Regions from separate parts of the Bradyrhizobium sp. LB14.3 genome, predicted to be linked through region 3. Evidence: predicted binding sites of a transcription regulator. Region 3 holds the regulator's gene; each other region holds the start of a gene.

Region 1 (6,214 bases), on a different contig from region 3:
ATGCCGGCTTCGCGCAGATAGCGCGAGAGCACGCCGAGCGAGGGATGCAGCATGAAGATCCAGAGCACGCCGACCACGGGCGGCGCGACGGCGTAGGGCCAGATCAGCAGCGTGCGATACAGCGAGCCGCCGCGCATCGGCTTGTCCGCCATGATCGCCAGCAGCAGGGCCACGGAGAGCGAAGAGACCGCGATCGCGAACGAGAAGAAGAAGGTCCGGACGATCGCCTCGAAATAGGCGGCGTCACTGAAGAGATCGAGATAATTGTCGAACCAGACGAAGCTGGTCGAGAGACCGAAGGCGTCCTGGAGCAGGAAGGACTGAATGACAGCCTGCGCAGCCGGCCAGTAGAAAAAGATCAGGACGATCGCGAGTTGCGGGGCAACCAGCGCATAGGGCAACAGCTTCGACTGGAAAATGGCTTGCTTTTGCATGATGTCAGCTGAGCGGCAGGCCAGGTCGCGACCTGCCGCTCATCGCCTCACTTGACGGCGGTCTTTTCGAACTGACGCAGCATCGTGTTGCCGCGCTCGACGGCGGCATCGAGCGCCTGCTTGGCGGTCTTCTTGCCAGCCAGCGCCTGCTCGATCTCTTCCGACCAGACGTCACGCAGCTGAACCATGTTGCCGAGGCGCAGACCGCGCGAATTCTCGGTCGGCTCCTTGTTGGTCAGCTCGAGCAGCGGGGTCTCGAGGTAGGGTTGGTCCTTGTAGAACCCTTCTTCCTTCGCCTTGGCGTAGGCCGCCTTGGTGATCGGCAGATAGCCCGAGGCCTTGTGGATGTAGATCTGGCGGTCGGTGTCGGAGAGGAATGTCATGAACTTCGCAATGCCCTTGTACTCGTCGGCCGACTTGCCGCCCATGACCCAGAGCGAGGCGCCGCCGATGATCGAGTTCTGCGGCGCGCCCTTGACGTCCGGATAATACGGCATCGGCGCCGCGGTGAAGTTGAACTTGGCCTGCGCCTTGACGTTGCCGAAGAAGGCCGACGAGGTCAGGTAGATCGCGCACTCACCCGAAGTGAAGCGGCCTTCGCCTGTGTTGGTGCGACCGGCGTAGTCGTAAGTCTTGTCTTTTTGCAGCTCGACCAGCTTCTCGAGATGCTTGACCTGGAGCGGACCGTTGAACTCGAGCTTGGTGTCGAAGCCGTCGAGGCCGTTGGCTTTGCTGGAGAGCGGCACGTTGTGCCAGGCCGAGAGCTGTTCGAGATTGACCCAGGTGACCCAGGAGTTGGAGAAGCCGCAGGTCGGATGGCCGTTGTCGTGGAGCTTCTTGGCGGCTGCGAACGTCTCGGGCCAGGTCTTCGGGATCTCGACGCCGACCTTCTTGAGCTCGTCGAGGTTTACCCACATGACGGTCGACGACGAGTTGAAGGGGAACGACAGCATCTCGCCCTTGGAGGTCGAGTAATAGCCGCTGATCGCGGGCAGATAGGCCTTGGGATCGAATTTCTCGCCGGCCTCGGCCATCAGCTTGTAGACGGGCTTCACGGCGCCGGTCGCCGCCATCATGGTCGCGGTGCCGACTTCGAAGACCTGCATGATGTGGGGCGCGTTGCCGGCGCGGAAGGCCGCGATGCCGGCGTTCATCGTATCGGCGTAGTTGCCCTTGTAGGTCGGGATCACCTTGTAGTCGGTCTGCGCCGCGTTGAAGTCGGTGGCGAGCTTGACGATGACGTCGTTGTTGGCGCCGGTCATCGCGTGCCACCACTGGATTTCGGTCACGGCCAAGGCCGGCGAGGCCGACATTCCAACCGTGAGTGCAACAGCGGCAGCCGCTCCAAAGTATCGAAGAGCCATCAAGTAAACCTCCCTTGGGCCGTCAAAAATGATCGCTTGCGCTAGCAGCGCCATATGACGTTCACATGACTGTGTAAGCGGCCGAAACGAAAGCGGCAAGCGCTGGAAAAGGGAAGCAGGCAAATAGGCGAATGCGGAGCGGGCAGGTTTCTTCGTTCGCGGTGCAGCATTCGGGAGTGATGGGTTGGGTCGCTGCGTCGTCAGCAGAATAGCGCGAGGCAGACGCTCGGCCCGCGGGCTCCAACCTCTCCCGCTTGCGGGAGAGGTCGGCGCAACGCGCCGGGTGAGGGCTCTCTCCTCTTGGGGAGTCTCACTGCGGAGGCACCCTCTCCCCAACCCTCTCCCGCAAGCGGGCGAGGGAGCGCACCTTTCTTGCGGCGCGTTGTCAGTTCAATAGCGTCACGCCTCAGCGCTTGCGCTCGGGGCCGCAGACCGTGCCCTGCTCGACCATCGCGTTGATCTCGGACTTGGAGTAGCCGAACTCGCCCAGCACCTCGGCCGAGTGCTGGCTGAATTTCGGCGGCAGGCTGCGCAGGCTCGGCTTGCTGCGATCGAGCCGGATCGGCGACGCCACGCCCTTGTACCAGTCCTTCTCGATGATATCGCCGCGGGCGATCGTGTGCGGGTTGGTCAGCGCCTGGTCGATCTTCTGCACGGGGCCTGCGGGCAGGCCCGCGGCGAGGAGGCGATTGCACAGCGGCTCGGCCTCGTGCTGGCTGAACACGGCGGCGAGCTCGGCGCGTAGCGCTTCGCGATTGGCGATGCGGTCCTTGTTGCGGGCAAAGCGCGGATCGGTGCCGAGCTCGGGCTTGCCGATCTCCTTGGCGAGCTTGCGGAAGGTGCCGTCATTGCCGACGCCGATGAAGATGTCGTCGGTCTTGGTCGGGAAGATCGCGTAAGGCACGAGGTTGGGATGCTCGTTGCCGGTCAGCGACGGCGGCTTGCCATGCATGAAATAATTCGCGGTGTGCGGGTGCATGATGGCGAGACCGGTCTCGTACAGCGTCGTCTCCAGGAACTGGCCCTGGCCCGAGCGCTGCCGCTCCGACAGCGCCATCAGGATGCCGATCGCCGCATAGAGGCCGGTGCCGATGTCGACCAGCGGCACGCCGATCCGCATCGGTCCGCTCTCGGGCGAGCCGGTCGCCGCGATCATGCCGGTCATCGCCTGGATGATGGCGTCATAGCCGGGATTGCCGCCGCGCGGGCCGTCGGCGCCGAAGCCGCAGATCCGGCAGTGCACCAGGCGCGGGAATTTCTCGCGCAGCACCTCGCTGCCGATGCCCCATTTCTCCAGCGTGCCCGGCTTGAAGTTCTCGATCAGGACGTCGGCGCTCTCCAGCATCTTGAGCAGCACGAGGCGGCCGCCCTCGGAGGCGAGGTCGAGGCCGATCGAGCGCTTGTTGCGGTTGATGCCGATGAAATAGGCGGCGTCTTCCTCGTGGAAGGGAGGGCCCCAGTCGCGCACCTCGTCGCCTGCGGGCGGCTCGACCTTGATCACGTCGGCTCCGTGGTCGGCGAGGATCTGGGTGCAATAGGGACCGCCGAGCACGCGCGTGAGATCGATGACGCGCAGGCCGCTCATTGCGCCCGTGGCAGCTCCGGAACTGGCGGCTTCAGTCATGCCTTCGCTTCCCTGTGTTGATATTGATCACAGGCCTAGCGAGGTTCGTCTGAGCCAGCAATGGCTTGTTGCGGGGAGCCGCATGCGCCGCGGCGGCGCCATCCCGGCGAATGGCAAATCAAACGGAAGCGGCCGGCCCGAGGGGGATCCCGGGCCAGCCAATCCAATCTACGATCAGACGACCGTCAGGCGGACGTCGACATTGCCGCGCGTCGCGTTGGAATAGGGGCACACCTGGTGAGCCTTCTCGACCAGTGCCTCGGCTTCGGCACGGGCAAGGCCCGGCAGCGATACGGCAAGGTCGATGTCGAGACCGAAGCCGCCGGCCGCGCGCGGGCCAATGCCGACGGTCGAGGTCACGGAGGCGTCAGCCGGAACCTTCGGCCCGCCCTGCGAGGACACGAATTTCATCGCGCCGATGAAGCAGGCGGCATAGCCTGCCGCAAACAACTGCTCGGGATTGTTGCCGTCGCCGCCGCCGCCGCCGAGCTCCTTCGGCGTGGTGAGCTTGACGTCGAGCGCGCCGTCGAGGGTCGCAGCATGGCCGTCGCGGCCGCCGGTGGCTTTTGCGCTGGTCTTGTAGAGGACGTTCACGGACATTTTGGTCTCCCTGGGTTTTCGCTGGTGCAATCCTTATCGCAGGCAATTAGATTGCGCGCAATTGAAATTACGGAGCCTCACATTTAATTGTTCGCAATTGAATATGCCGCCGGCCGGCCCCAGAATGGAGCAAGCCTCGTGAGATTCTCTATGCCCCGGAAATCATCGGCAGCGGACCAGCCGCTGCGCCTCGACAACCAGATCTGCTTCGCGGTCTATTCGGCCGCGCATGCCTTCAACCGCGTCTACAAGCCGCTGCTGGACCGGCTCGGCCTGACCTATCCGCAATATCTGGTCATGCTGGTGCTGTGGGAGCGCGACGACGTGCCGGTGAAGGACATCGGCGAAAAGCTGTTCCTGGATTCGGGCACGCTGACGCCGCTGCTCAAGCGACTCGAAGCCGCCCACCTCGTCAAGCGCACGCGCTCGCGCGAGGACGAACGTCAGGTCCTGATCGCGCTAACGGCGCAGGGCCACGCCTTGAAGGACAAGGCGCGCGCCGTGCCGCAATCGATCCTGGCAGCGTCGGACTGCTCGGTCTCGGAACTGGTCACGATGAAGGACGAGATCGTCGCGCTGCGCGATAGGTTGAATGCGGTGATCGGGGAGTAGGGTTAGGTTTACGTGCTTAGGACAGCCGCTTCTTCGTGAATGCTCGGCCGGAGTGAGACTTCAGGTACGCTTCAAAAGCGAGCGCTTTGTACTTGTCAGGGAAGGCGCAGTACCAGATCAGCTTCCAAGGCTTAAACTTGGCGGTGTGGGTGGATTTGCCAGCATTGTGCTCTGGAATCCGCCGCTTCAGATTTTCCGTGGCCCCAACGTATTCCTGCTCGGGAAATTCGATGCTGCGGAGGATGTAGACGTACCACATTGACGATTATCGCCTGGGCAGCCGCTGCGTGGGAATGTCACCAGTCCGTCTTCGCCCTTCGGGCTTCGCCGGACACCACGCTTCGCCCTTCGGGCTGTGCGCGGCTGCGCCACGCGTAGCCCGAAGGGCGAAGCGTGGTGGAGCCAGGCGGGATCGAACCGCCGACCTCTTGCATGCCATGCAAGCGCTCTCCCAGCTGAGCTATGGCCCCTTAACCGTCCGGCGCGCCGTGGGCGACGCGTCGGGAAAGACCCAGAACCACAGTTCTGGGATTATCTCAAGTCTCTTCATCACCGGTGACATCACCAATGATGTCGGTGACGTCCTCATCGCCCTCTTCGTCGTCGGCGATAAAGGTCGAATCATCGTCATCGTCGTCGTCGATGGTCTCGTCGGCCTCGATGTCGTCCTCGGATTCGGGCACGACGGCCTTGACCTTGCCGGTGTTCTCCTCGGCATCGGCCTCCTCGAGCGAGACTTCCTCGACTTCCGCCGGCTCCGGCTTGGTGTCGGCGGCTGCTGCCGCGTGGCGGGCTTCGGCGCCGCGAGGCGCGCGAGCCGGCGCCACGGGCGCGATCGGCACGACCTCACCGGTGTACGGCGAGATCACCGGACTCTTGTTGAGGTCATAGAACTTCTTGCCCGTGGTCGGGCAAATACGTTTGGTTCCGAGTTCGGACTTGGCCACGGCAGAGGAATCCTGGAAATGTCTGAAAAGCGGTGTTTCACTTGGCTAGTTGGCGGCCCGCTGTCAATAGCGCATTACGGGAGAACGACATGCCCGTGACGGCGGAGAGACCATGTGGTACCTGCCCGCGAGCCCAGAGGGCACATCCAAGGACACAATCTTGACCCATTCCGACAAGCCGACGCCGCTTCAGTCGCGCGCCAGCGGCCCCCTGACCGGAAAAGTACGGGTGCCTGGGGACAAGTCGATCTCCCACCGTGCCCTCATCCTGGGCGCGCTCGCGGTTGGAGAGACCAGGATCTCGGGCCTCCTTGAGGGCGAGGACGTCCTCAACACCGCAAAAGCCATGGAAGCGCTCGGCGCCCGGGTCGAGCGCATAGGTGATTTCACCTGGACGGTGAACGGCGTGGGTGTTGCGGGCTTCGCCGCGCCCAAGGCGCCGCTGGATTTCGGCAACTCCGGCACCGGCTGCCGGCTGGTCATGGGCGCCGTCGCCGGCTGCCCGATCTCGGCGGTGTTCGACGGCGATGCCTCGCTGCGCAGCCGGCCCATGCGCCGGATCCTGGACCCATTGGAAAAGATGGGCGCGAAGGTCGTCTCCGGTGGCGAGGGCGGCCGTCTGCCGCTGACCGT
Region 2 (6,214 bases), on a different contig from region 3:
ATCAGCCGCGGCGAAAATCGCGGACAGCAGGTCATCTATCACAACGTGGTTCGCAACCTACTCAAGGTCGGCGACTGGACCGGCCGTTCGGAAAGCTGGACGGTGCCGATCGAGAACCTCACGCGCGACGGCGTCGACGGCGCTGTGGTCTATGTCCAGGACGGCAGCCGGGAAAAGCCGGGGCCGATGCTGGGCGCGGCGTATACGTCGCTGCACTGATTCGATTCTCTCTCTAAGAGTCGTACTGGGCTCTCAACCCTCATGGTGAGGAGCGCGCCCTTGCGCGCGTGGCGGACGATGCTGCGCATCGCCGCGAGAACCATGCAGGCCCCGCTGATGCAGCCCGGCCTCGATCCTTCGAGACGCCGCTTCGCGGCTCCTCAGGATGAGGGGAGTTTGCGCGGTGTGGAGAGGAATTGGTCGAGCCAGAAACATCCCGGCACAAACAAAAAAGGACCAACTTGCGTTGGCCCTCCTTGTCGTGCGAACAGACCCGATCCTGACGACCCCGGGGGGCTGGGGGCTGAGGAATCCGGAACCGAAAGGACCGGGTCAACGCACACCCGCTTTTTGGCAGGGCAGGGCGGCAGTCGCTTGGCGGAAAAGCGGCGACACTATGATTCTTGCTAACGATCCCGTGACGGTTTGCGCGACAGAGTTCCACCCTGCGTGTGCCCGGAATTCGCACCGGATTCTATGCGCCCTCTCAAGGCCCCCTTGCGGTGGGGAACAGTTGGGGCAATCATGCAGCTGTCATGATCCGCGGTTCCGGGGACGGTCTTCGCGGACGTGATCATGCTGTGGCGACAGGAGGCTTTCTATGAGTCTGTCGGAGGATGCCGATCCGAGCGAACAGCGCGCGGCGGCGCGCCCAGCCGCTGCGAATGCGCAACTGGGCCGGGTGACGTTCAACCGGCTCGAGTTGCATCGTATTCTCAATCTCTACGGCCGTATGGTCGCCGACGGCGAGTGGCGTGATTATGCCATCGACTTCCTGAAAGACCGCGCCGTGTTCTCGGTGTTTCGCCGCGCCTCGGAAGTGCCGATCTATCGCATCGAAAAAGATCCGCGCCTCGCGCGCAAGCAGGGCATGTACAGCGTGATCTCGGCGACGGGTCTGATCCTGCGCCGCGGCCACGAGCTCGAACGCGTGCTGCTGGTGATCGATCGCAAGCTGGCGGTGGTGTAACTGCACGAACAGCGCCGTAGGGTAGGCAAAGGCGCAGCGCGCCCGTGCCCACCATCTCTCCTCAATCGCCGCGCTAGGTGGGCACGCTTCGCTTTGCCCATCCTGCGAGAGCGAGCCTACTTCCCCGGCACCGTACCCGCACCCTCGCCGAGGTCGCGCTGCATCATCACCGTATCCAGCCAGCGGCCGAATTTCAGCCCGACGCTGGGATGCGTGCCGATCATCTTGAAGCCACCCTTGGTGTGCACGCCGATCGAGCCGGCATTGGCGGAATCGCCGATCACCGCGATCATCTGGCGGAAGCCTCGCGCCTCGCATTCGACAACCAGACGCTCCAGCAACAGAAGTCCGACGCCGCGACGGTGAAAGCCTGGATCGAGATAGATCGAGTTCTCGACCGTGAAGCGGTAGGCCGGCCGCGGCCGGTAGGCCCCCGCATAGGCATAGCCGGCAACGCGGCCGTCGAGGATGGCGACGAAATAGGGATAGCCGCCGTCGATCAGCGTACGATAGCGGCGCGTCATCTCGGCGAGATCGGGCGGGTCCAGCTCGAAGGTCGCGGTGCCCTCGCGGACGGCCTGCTGGTAGATGGCGGTGATGGCGGGAAGGTCGGCCTCGAGGGTGGGCCTGATTTCAGGTGCGGACATGGGGCGAGATTAGAGCGTTCCCGAGACGGCTGGAAGAGGCAACGGCTTCTCGGCGTCGTCTTTGCGAGCGCCGCAGGCCCCATCTTCTCCGCTGTCATGCCCCGCATAGGCATCCAGTACTCCGAGACAGCGCGGCTAGAACGGAGCCGCTGCGGCGTACTGGATCGCCCGCCCCAGTGCGCAATTGCGGACAAGGCGGGGCATGACAGCGGCGGGTGCTGCGACGTCCGGCCCCAAGCAAAAACCCCGACCTTTCGGCCGGGGCTCGTGTTGTTCGCTCTGGGCTTGCGCTTAGTCGCGCTGGCCGAGGAGCTGCAGGAGCAGCGTGAACAGGTTGATGAAGTTCAGGTACAGCGACAGCGCGCCGGTGATGGCCGCACGCTCCGCGACTTCACCGCCGGCCGAGGCGTAGCCGTAGATGTAGTCGTTCTTCAGCCGCTGGGTATCCCAGGCGGTGAGGCCCGCGAACACCAGCACGCCAACCACCGACACGACGAACTGGAGCAACGAGCTCGCCAGGAACAGGTTGACCAGGCTCGCGATGACGATGCCGATCAGGCCCATGAACAGGAACGAACCCATTCCGCTCATGTCACGCTTTGTGGTGTAGCCGTAGAGGCTGAGCGCGCCGAAGGTCGCCGCGGTGATGAAGAACACCCGCACGATCGAGGTGTGGGTGAACACCAGGAAGATCGAGGACAGCGAGACGCCCATCAGCGCCGCGAACACCCAGAACAGGATCTGGGCGGTCGAGGGCGCGAGACGGTTGATGCCCGCCGAGATCACGAACACCATGGCGAGCGGCGCGAGCATGAACAGCCACTTCAGGGGGCTGACGAACATCGCGTAGCCGAACGGCGTCAGGAACAGCTTGCCGACACGGACGGCTTCCGGGGTCGGAACATCCGTCACGGCGGCCATGTAGACGCCGAGTGCGGCAAGGCCGGTGATGGCCAGGCCGATGCTCATGTAGTTGTAGATGCGCAGCATGTAGGCGCGCAGGCCGGCATCGACCGTCGCGGCGTCAACACGCCCGGCGGCCCTGCCGAAAGGAGAAGCGTAGTTACGGTCTAGGTCCGACATGGTCGAATTCCCGTTGGTTAGCCCGGTCCGGCATGAGGGCTCCATGCCACCGGTTCGTCAAATTCTATCTCGGATACCGATGTCTGCCGACTAAATTTTGGCTAACAATCGGGGCTCCGAACCCATTCGATATGTGGGAAACTAACACATTCGCTGCAACCGTCCACGCGCGGCTGAATGTCGCCCTCGCCCGCAATCCTGGCGAGCAAACGTGGTTAATCGCCGGAATCGTGCGATTCCGCCCCCGCGCAGCCGCCCGCTACCATTTGTCACAAATTCCGCAGCACCGTGGCGGGCTTTTTGTTCAACGCCAGGAGCGTGCCGGCGAGCCCGAGGCCGACCGTGACGACCAGGGCGGCCGCGACCACGCCGGCCGCGCTGCCGGCCTGCCAGACGAAGGTGAGCGTCATCAGCCGGGTCACGATCATCCATGCAGCGACGCTGCCGGCGAAAACGCCGAAAACCGCAGTGGCGAGGCCGATCAGGAGGTATTCGAGCGCATAGGCGCCGAGCAGCCGCAGCCGGGTCGCGCCCAGGGTCTTGAGGATCACCGCATCGTAGACCCGGTGGCGATGGCCGGCGGCAAGCGCGCCGCCCAGCACCAGGATCGCCGAAATCAGGGTCACCGCGCTGGCGCCTCGGATCGCCAGCGCCAGATTGGTCACGACCGAGCCGACCGTCTCCATTACCTCGCGCACACGCACGCTCGTCACCATCGGATAGGCGTCGGCGACCTCCTTGATGATCTTGCCGTCGCCGGCCGCATCGCCGCCGGCTTCCGTCAGCGTCGCGATGTGGGTGTGCGGCGCGCCCTTGAACGCGTTCGGCGAGAACACCAGGACGAAATTGATACCGAGGCCCTGCCAGTCGATGCTGCGCAGATTGCTGATCTTCGCGGGGATGTCGCGGCCGAGGATATTGACCACGACCTCGTCGCCGAGCTTGAGGCCGAGCCCGTCCGCGATCTTCTTCTCCATCGAAACGAGCGGTGGGCCGGTATAATCGGGGCTCCACCACTCGCCCTCGACCACCTTGGAGCCTTTCGGCAGATCGGCGGTATAGGTCAGGCCACGGTCGCTCTGCAGCACCCACTCGGAATCGGTGGCGGGTTTGAGCTCCTCGGCGCGGACGCCGCGGGCTCCGACGATGCGCCCGCGCAGCATCGGCACGTCCTCGACCTTCGCGCCAGGCGCGATCTGGCGCAGATAACCGTCGAACTGCTCGGCCTGCGTGCTCGGGATGTCGATGAAGAAGAACGACGGTGCGTGCTCGGGCAATGCCGCCAGGAACTGCCGGCGCAGATTGCCGTCGATCTGGGTGATGGTGACGAGCACCGCGAGCCCGAGGCCCAATGACAGCACGACCGAGGGCGTCAGCGCGCCCGGCCGGTGGATGTTGGCGATCGCGAGGCGCAGCATCGGCAACCGCGTGCGCGGCAGCCGCCGCGCGATCGCCATCAGCAGCACGGCAATGCCGCGCAGCAGCGCGAACACGACGACGGAGGAGGCCACGAACACCGCGGCGATGCGCTTGTCGAACGACAGGCCAATCACGACCGCGACGAGCAGCGCGACCACGATGGCCATGAAAACGAGGTAGCTCCAGCGTGGCCGGTGCCATTCGTTGCTGATGGTGTCGCGGAACAGCGCGGCCACCGGCACGTCGTGCACGCGCCCGAGTGGCCACAGGCCGAAGGCAAGCGCAGTGAGCAGCCCGTAGACGAACGACAGCGCGAGTTCGTCGGCATGCACCGCCGGCACCACCGGCAGCGGCAGCAGCTTGCCGAACAGGCCGACGATCGCAAAGGGCATGGCGGCGCCGAGCGCAAGGCCGATCAACGAGCCGATCGCTGCGAGCAGGAGAACCTGCGCGAGATAGATGCCGAACACGTCGCGCCCGGTGGCGCCGACGGCCTTCAAGGCCGCGATCACCTCAAGCTTGTGGTCGATATGGCTCTTGACGGCATTGGCGACGCCGACACCGCCGACCAGCAACGCAGCGAGGCCGACCAGCGTCAAAAACTGCGTGAAGCGGCTGATATTGCGTTCGAGCTGCGGCGAGGCATTGGAACGGCTGCGGACCTCCCAGCCGGCCTGCGGCGCGGCGTTGCGCGCATCCGCGATGAAGGTTGCGGTGTCGCGCTCGCTGTTGGCGATCTCCGGCAGCTTCACCCGATAGACCCAGCGCACCAGGCTGCCGGGCTGGATCAGGCCTGTCGCGCGCAGGCCTGCCTCGCTGATCAGGAAGCGCGGGCCGAAGCCGATGCCGCCGGCGAGCTTGTCAGGCTCGGCCTCGACCGTGCTGCGGATCTGGAACGTTGCTGAGCCGACGGTGACGCGATCACCGGTCTTGAGCGAGAGCCGCGCCAGCAGCGTCGGATCGGCGGCGGCGCCGAACGCGCCGTCGCGCTCCGCGAGCAGGTCGGACATCGGCAGCGGCGGCGCCAGCGTCAGCTGTCCGAGCATCGGATAGGTGTCGTCGACCGCCTTCATCTCGACCAGTGCGAGCTGGCCCTCCGCCGACCGCGCCATGCCGCGCAGTGTGGCGGCGCTCGAGACGGTACCGCGCGAACGCAGGAAGGCGACTTCCTCCGGCTTCGCTTCGCGCTGAAACAAGACGAACGACACGTCGCCGCCGAGCAGCGTGCGGCCCTCGCGAGCGAGGCCGTCGCTCAGGCTCGCCGAGACCGAGCCGACGCCGGCGATGGCCATCACGCCGAGCGCGATGCAGGAAATGAATACGTAAAAGCCGCGCAGGCCGCCGCGCAATTCGCGCAGCGCGTAGCGCAGCGACAGCGCGACGCCGTTAGGCTTCGCGAACGGTTCGACTGCTGCGCTCATGCGGGCGCAGACTGCGTGTCGATGCGCCCCGAACGCAGGCGGATCACGCGATCGCAGCGATGCGCGAGTGAGGAATCGTGCGTGACCAGCACCAGGGTCATGCCGCGCTCGGCATGCTTGCTGAACAGGAGATCGACGATCTGCTTGCCGGTGGCTTCGTCGAGATTGCCGGTCGGCTCGTCGGCAACGAGGATCGCGGGATCGGGCGCCAGCGCGCGCGCCAGCGCAACGCGCTGCTGCTCGCCGCCGGAGAGTTGTGTCGGGTAATGATGCAGGCGATCGCCGAGCCCGACCGATTGCAGCTCCTGCGCCGCGCGCTTGGCGGCGTCGGGATTGCCGGCGAGCTCGAGCGGCACGGCGACGTTCTCCAGCGCCGTCATCGTCGGGATCAAATGGAAGGACTGGAAGACGATGCCGACCTGGCGGCCGCGGAAGCGGGCCAGCGCGTCCTCGTC
Region 3 (6,214 bases):
GCATATGATGCGGGTGACCCGCCCGATCTCGCGCGGCAACACCGCGCTGGCACAGGCCTTCGAGGTCGAAGTGGAGGCCGAACCGGTCACCTACGACAACGTGGTGCCGATGAGCCAGCGGCTGACGCTGCTCGAGCTGAACGAGGCGACCTGCCACTGGCCGGTCGGCGATCCCTCGACCCCGGACTTCTTCTTCTGCGGCGGCAAGGCGCTGTCCGGCCTGCCCTATTGCGCACAACACTCGCGCGTCGCGTATCAGCCGGCGTCGGATCGGCGCCGCGCACCGGTGAAGCCGAGCCCGCGCTGAGCTAGCGGATTTAGCTGACTGCAAGGGCGGCGCCGTCACACGATGACGCCTCGGCCCACTTGATGTCGTCCCGGACAAGCGTGCCAAAAGCGCGTGTCGATCCGGAACGACGGCGGAGCTTGAAGCGAGTTACGCCTGCTGCTCCGCCTTGGCAAAACGATCATCCAGCGCGTAGCCGGCGCCGCGGACGGTGCGGATCGGGTCCTGCTCGCGGCCGAGATTGAGCAGCTTGCGCAGGCGGCCGATATGCACGTCGACGGTACGCTCGTCGATGTAGATGTCGCGGCCCCAGACGCTGTCGAGCAGTTGCTCGCGCGAGAACACCCGCCCCGGATGCTCCAGGAAGAACTCCAGCAGGCGATATTCGGTCGGGCCGAGATCGATCGGCCGGCCCGAGCGCGCCACGCGGCGCTTGTCGCGGTCGAGCTCGATGTCGCCAAAGGCGAGCACGGTGGCGAGCCGCTCGGGGCTTGCGCGCCGCAGCAGGCCCTTCACGCGCGCCAGGAGCTCCGGCACCGAGAACGGCTTGACGATGTAATCGTCGGCGCCGGTCGCAAGACCCCGCACCCGCTCGCTTTCCTCGCCGCGCGCGGTGAGCATGATGATCGGGAGCTGCTTGGTCTCGGGACGGGTGCGAAGCCGCCGGCACAATTCGATGCCTGACAGGCCCGGCAGCATCCAGTCGAGCACGATCAAATCGGGAATGTGCTCCTTGAGACGGGTGTCGGCGTCGTCGCCGCGCATGACCGTCTCGACGTCATAGCCGTCGCCTTCGAGGTTGTAGCGGAGAAGCTCGGTCAGGGCTTCCTCGTCCTCAACCACCATAATGCGTGCGCCCATCTGGGTCGTTGCTCCCTAGGTGTTCGGTATCGAGGTGGCGAAGGTCGTCATATCGCCCTTCGGCCGCTTGTCGGTGATCGCCTGGCCCTCGATCATGTAGAAGACGGTCTCGGCGATGTTGGTGGCGTGATCGCCGATCCGCTCGATGTTCTTGGCGCAGAACATCAAATGGATGCAGAACGAGATGTTGCGCGGATCCTCCATCATGTAGGTGAGGAGCTCGCGGAACAGCGAAGTGCAGATGGCGTCGACTTCCTCGTCGCCCTTCCACACCGCCATCGCCGCCGGCAAATCATGTGCGGCATAAGCGTCCAGCACCGACTTGACCTGCTGCTGCACGAGGTCGGTCATGTGCTCCAGGCCGCGGAACAGCTTGAGCGGATGGAAATCCGTCTCCAGCGCCGCGACACGCTTGCCCATGTTCTTGGCGAGGTCGCCGATGCGCTCGAGATCGGTCGCGACGCGCATGGCGCCGACGATCTCGCGCAGATCGACCGCCATCGGCTGACGGCGGGCGATAGTGAGCACGGCGCGCTCCTCGATGCGCTTCTGCAGCGCGTCGAGCTCGGTGTCGATGGTGACGACGCGCTGGCCGAGCGGAACGTCACGGCGGATCAGCGCGTCGACGGAATCGACGATCATGCGCTCGGCGATGCCGCCCATCTCGGCAACCAGCCGGGTGAGTTCCTGGAGGTCGGTATCGAAGGCCTTTGCGGTATGTTCAGAACCCATGTCGCGTCTCCTCAGCCGAACCGGCCGGTGATGTAATCCTGCGTGCGCCGGTCGGTCGGCGACGTGAAGATCTTGTTGGTGTCGTCGAACTCGATCAGCTCGCCGAGATACATGAAGGCGGTCTTGTCGGAGACGCGCGCCGCCTGCTGCATGTTGTGGGTGACGATCGCGATCGTGTAATCCTCGGCGAGCTCCTGGATCAGCTCCTCGACCTTGGCGGTCGAGATCGGGTCGAGCGCCGAGCAGGGCTCGTCGAACAGGATCACTTCGGGCCGCACCGCGACGGTGCGGGCGATGCAGAGGCGCTGCTGCTGGCCGCCGGAGAGCGACAGGCCGGAGGCGTTGAGCTTGTCCTTGACCTCGTTCCACAGCGCGCCGCCGCGCAGCGCCTTCTCGACCCGGCCGTCCATCTCGGACTTTGATATCTTCTCGTAGAGACGGATGCCGAACGCGATGTTTTCGTAGATCGTCATCGGGAACGGCGTCGGCTTCTGGAACACCATGCCGACGCGGGCGCGCAGCAAATTGAGGTCCAGCCTGGGGTCGAGGATGTTGGTCTGGTCGAGCATCAGCTGACCGGTGGCGCGCTGGCCCGGATAGAGGTCGTACATCCGGTTGAAGATGCGCAGCAGGGTCGACTTGCCGCAGCCCGACGGGCCGATGAACGCCGTGACGCGGTTGGCGCCGAGCGTCAGGTTGATGTTCTTCAGCGCGTGGTGCTCGCCGTAATAGAAGTTCAGGTTGCGAACGGTCACCTTGGGGGGCGCCTCGGGCAGCACCGGCGCGTGGGACAGTCCGCCGGCCGCGCTCATCGACACGGAAAGATCACTCATTTTGCGGTCCTCTCGGCGCCAAGGATGCGCGCGCCAATATTCAGGGCAAGAACGGTCAGGGTGATGAGCAGCGCGCCGCTCCAGGCCAGCTGCTTCCAATAGGCGTAGGGGCTCTGCACGAAGTTGTTGATGGTGACCGGCAGGTTCGCCATCGTCTTGTTCAGGCCGAGGCTGAAGAACTGGTTCGACAGCGCGGTGAACAGCAGCGGCGCGGTCTCGCCGGCGACGCGGGCAGTCGCAAGCAGCACGCCGGTGATGAGACCCGATCGGGCAGCACGATAAGCGATGCGCTTGATCACCAGCGAGCGCGGCAGGCCAAGCGCCGAGGCCGCCTCGCGCAGCGCGTTCGGCACCAGCAGCAGCATGTCCTCCGTCGTGCGCAGCACCACCGGGATGACGATGACCGCGAGCGCGAGACTGCCGGCGATCGCCGAGAAGCCGCGCATCGGCACCACCACCGCGCCGTAGATGAACAGGCCGATGATGATCGAGGGCGCCGACAGCAGGATGTCGTTGATGAAGCGGATCACCGAGGTCAGCCGGTCGTTGCGGCCGTATTCGGCGAGATAGGTGCCGGCGAACATGCCGAGCGGCGCGCCGATGCCGACGCCGATCACGGTCATGATCAGCGAGCCGACGATTGCGTTGAGCAGGCCGCCCTCGTTCGATCCGGGTGGCGGCGTGTTCTCGGTGAACAGCTGGACATTGAGGCCAGCCAGGCCGTTGTAGAGCAGCGTGATCAGGATCAGCGCAAGCCAGGTGACGCCGAATGCGGTCGCGGCGATGCAGAGCCCGCGGATGACGAAGTCCTTGCGGCGGCGACGTGAATAGATCGGGTTCATGGCGTTAGTTTCCCGCCTTCTTTTCCAAACGCATCAGCATCAGCCGCGCGCCCGCGAGCACGAAGAACGTCAGCACGAACAGCAGCAGGCCGAGCAGGATCAGGCCGGACTGGTGCAGGCCGTCGCTCTCGGCGAACTCGGATGCGATCGCCGCCGAGATCGTGGTGCCCGGCGAAAAGATCGACGTCGAGATGCGGAACGAGTTGCCGATGATGAAGGTCACCGCCATGGTCTCGCCAAGCGCGCGGCCCAGCGCCAGCATGACGCCGCCGATGACGCCGACGCGGGTGTAGGGGATCACCACGCTGCGGACGACTTCCCAGGTGGTGCAGCCGACGCCGTAGGCGGCTTCCTTCAGGACCGGAGGCACCGTCTTGAACACGTCGACCGAGATCGAGGTGATGAAGGGCAGCACCATGATGGCGAGGATCAGCGCGGCATTGAATAGGCTGAGATAGGACGGGGGACCTGCGAAGATCCCGCCCAGCACCGGCACGCCGTCGAAGATCTTGATCATGAAGGGCTGGAACGTGTTGGCGAGGAACGGACCCAACACGAAGAAGCCCCACATGCCGTAGATGATCGAGGGGATGCCGGCGAGCAGCTCGATCGCCATGCCGATCGGGCGGCGCAGCCATTGCGGGCAGAGCTCGGTGAGGAAGATCGCAATGCCGAGACCGACCGGGATGGCGATCAGCATCGCGATGAAGGAGGTGACGAGCGTGCCGTACATCGGCCCGAGCGCGCCGAGCACCGGCGGATCGGCGGACGGCGCCCAGCGCTGCGTCCACAGGAAGGAGAGACCGTATTCCTTCATCGCCGGAAAGGCGCCGACGATCAGCGACAGGATGATGCCGCCGAGGATCAGAAGCACCGAGATCGCGGAGAGCCGCGTGATCCAGTAGAAGGTGACGTCCCCGACTTTGAACGCGCTCAAGGCCTTGGCGCGATCATACGGTCCGGCGTCGTCGATTATATCGCTCTGAACGGCCATCTCTGCCACGCCGATCCCCTGTACCAAATAGTATACGTTTTTTGTTGGTCCGTGCCCCGGATGCGATGCTGATCCGGGGCACAGTTGTGGGTCCCGGCTCTGCGCGGCAGCGTTTCACGCTGCAGGGCGTCCGGGACACGATCATCGCGAGCTTAGCTCTTGATCTCGGCAGCCCAGGTCTTCTCGACCAGGGTCACGACGCCCTCGGGCATCGGGATGTAGTCGAGCTCTTCAGCCGCCTTGCCCCCGTTCTTGAAGGCCCAGCGGAAGAACTTGATGGCTTCCTGCGAGGCCGCCTTGTCGGTGGCGTCCTTGTGCATGAGGATGAAGGTCGCCGCCGTGATCGGCCAGGACTTCTCGCCGGGCTGGTCGGTCAGGATGACGTAGTAGCCGGGAGCCTTGGCCCAGTCGGCGTTGGAGGCGGCCGCTTGGAAGGCTTCGACGGTCGGCTGCACCGGCTTGCCGGCCTTGTTGACGAGACCGGTGTAGGTCAGCTTGTTCTGCTTGGCATAGGCGTACTCGACGTAACCGATCGAGTTCTTGGTCTGGCTGATGTTGCCCGACACGCCTTCGTTGCCCTTGGCGCCGACGCCGACCGGCCACTCGACGGCGGTACCTTCACCGACCTTGCTCTTCCAGTCAGCGCTGGCCTTGGCGAGGTAGTTGGTGAAGTTGAAGGTGGTGCCCGAACCGTCCGAACGGCGGACCACGGTGATCGCCTCCGACGGCAGCTTCAGGTTCGGATTGAGCTTCTTGATCGCGGCGTCGTCCCACTTGGTGATCTTGCCGAGATAGATGCTGGCGAGGGTCTCGCCGTCGAACACCATCTCACCGGGCTTCACGCCCTCGATGTTGACGACGGGAACGATGGCACCCATCACCATCGGCCACTGGACGAGGCCGTCCTTTTCGAGCTGCTCGGCCTTGAGTGGTGCGTCGCTGGCGCCGAAGGTCACGGTCTTGGCCTGGATCTGCTTGATGCCGCCGCCGGAACCGATCGACTGGTAGTTCAGGCCGTTGCCGGTCTCCTTCTTGTAGGTGTCAGCCCATTTCGAATAGATCGGGAACGGGAATGTCGCACCGGCACCGGTGATATCGGCGGCAAAGGCCGCCGTCGTCGATGCGGCGACCAAGCCAGCAGCGACGATCGTTTTGAGGAAATTCATGTTGGTCTCCATGCAGGGGAGCGAAGCGCCATCCGCGCCCGATCGCGCTCCCCGTGCCGCTCCTTTAGGAGCGGACAGCTGAGCTTTTACGAAGCTTTCGTGACAGCTGGATGACGGAGACAAGCAATTGGAATCGCTTGTATTTCAGCTCTGGATCAAGGCCTTCACCTGGGGAAAACAGGCGGTAAAAGTGGCGCCCTGTTTGGGCACGCTTTCGATCAAAAGCCGGCCGCGATGGCGGTTAAGAATATGTTTCACCAGCGATAATCCGAGGCCGGTGCCGCCCTGCGAGCGGCTGTCACCGATATCGACCCGGTAGAAGCGCTCGGTCAGCCGCGGCAAATGCTCCGGCGCGATGCCGGGGCCGAAATCCCGGACCAGAACCCGGATTTCCTGAGTTCCATCAATGGCAGGACTGGACGTCAGCGACACGACGACACGACCACCGGAGGCGCCGTATTTGAGCGCGTTCTCGATCAAATTCTCGAACAGGCGGAGCA

The links. Region 3 encodes PhoB, which activates phosphate uptake and scavenging genes when phosphate is short. Its sites were predicted from a motif close to TGTCATNNANCTGTCAT; they were not measured.
Region 1: a site for PhoB is predicted at 1,853-1,869, ahead of ugpB (sn-glycerol-3-phosphate ABC transporter substrate-binding protein UgpB). Genes of this name have one in related genera too.
Region 2: a site for PhoB is predicted at 741-757, ahead of ABIB00_RS28210 (DUF2794 domain-containing protein). Genes of this name have one in related genera too.

What each region holds. Positions count from the first base shown of each region.
Region 1 covers NZ_JBEPQT010000013.1:45,456-51,669, forward strand. The annotation lists gene ugpA (sn-glycerol-3-phosphate ABC transporter permease UgpA) at 1-434, opposite strand, end outside; gene ugpB (sn-glycerol-3-phosphate ABC transporter substrate-binding protein UgpB) at 482-1,798, opposite strand; gene ABIB00_RS22835 (CaiB/BaiF CoA transferase family protein) at 2,205-3,422, opposite strand; gene ABIB00_RS22840 (organic hydroperoxide resistance protein) at 3,597-4,022, opposite strand; gene ABIB00_RS22845 (MarR family winged helix-turn-helix transcriptional regulator) at 4,173-4,634, shown strand; gene ABIB00_RS22850 (GIY-YIG nuclease family protein) at 4,651-4,893, opposite strand; tRNA gene ABIB00_RS22855 (tRNA-Ala) at 5,029-5,104, opposite strand; gene ABIB00_RS22860 (TIGR02300 family protein) at 5,171-5,581, opposite strand; gene aroA (3-phosphoshikimate 1-carboxyvinyltransferase) at 5,694-6,214, shown strand, end outside.
Region 2 covers NZ_JBEPQT010000019.1:108,596-114,809, forward strand. The annotation lists gene ABIB00_RS28205 (DUF1223 domain-containing protein) at 1-219, shown strand, start outside; gene ABIB00_RS28210 (DUF2794 domain-containing protein) at 821-1,189, shown strand; gene ABIB00_RS28215 (GNAT family N-acetyltransferase) at 1,306-1,836, opposite strand; gene ABIB00_RS28220 (Bax inhibitor-1/YccA family protein) at 2,128-2,919, opposite strand; gene ABIB00_RS28225 (ABC transporter permease) at 3,189-5,759, opposite strand; gene ABIB00_RS28230 (ABC transporter ATP-binding protein) at 5,756-6,214, opposite strand, start outside.
Region 3 covers NZ_JBEPQT010000001.1:480,536-486,749, forward strand. The annotation lists gene ABIB00_RS02240 (GcrA family cell cycle regulator) at 1-307, shown strand, start outside; gene phoB (phosphate regulon transcriptional regulator PhoB) at 437-1,147, opposite strand; gene phoU (phosphate signaling complex protein PhoU) at 1,163-1,879, opposite strand; gene pstB (phosphate ABC transporter ATP-binding protein PstB) at 1,891-2,712, opposite strand; gene pstA (phosphate ABC transporter permease PstA) at 2,709-3,554, opposite strand; gene pstC (phosphate ABC transporter permease subunit PstC) at 3,559-4,548, opposite strand; gene pstS (phosphate ABC transporter substrate-binding protein PstS) at 4,701-5,714, opposite strand; gene ABIB00_RS02275 (ATP-binding protein) at 5,859-6,214, opposite strand, start outside.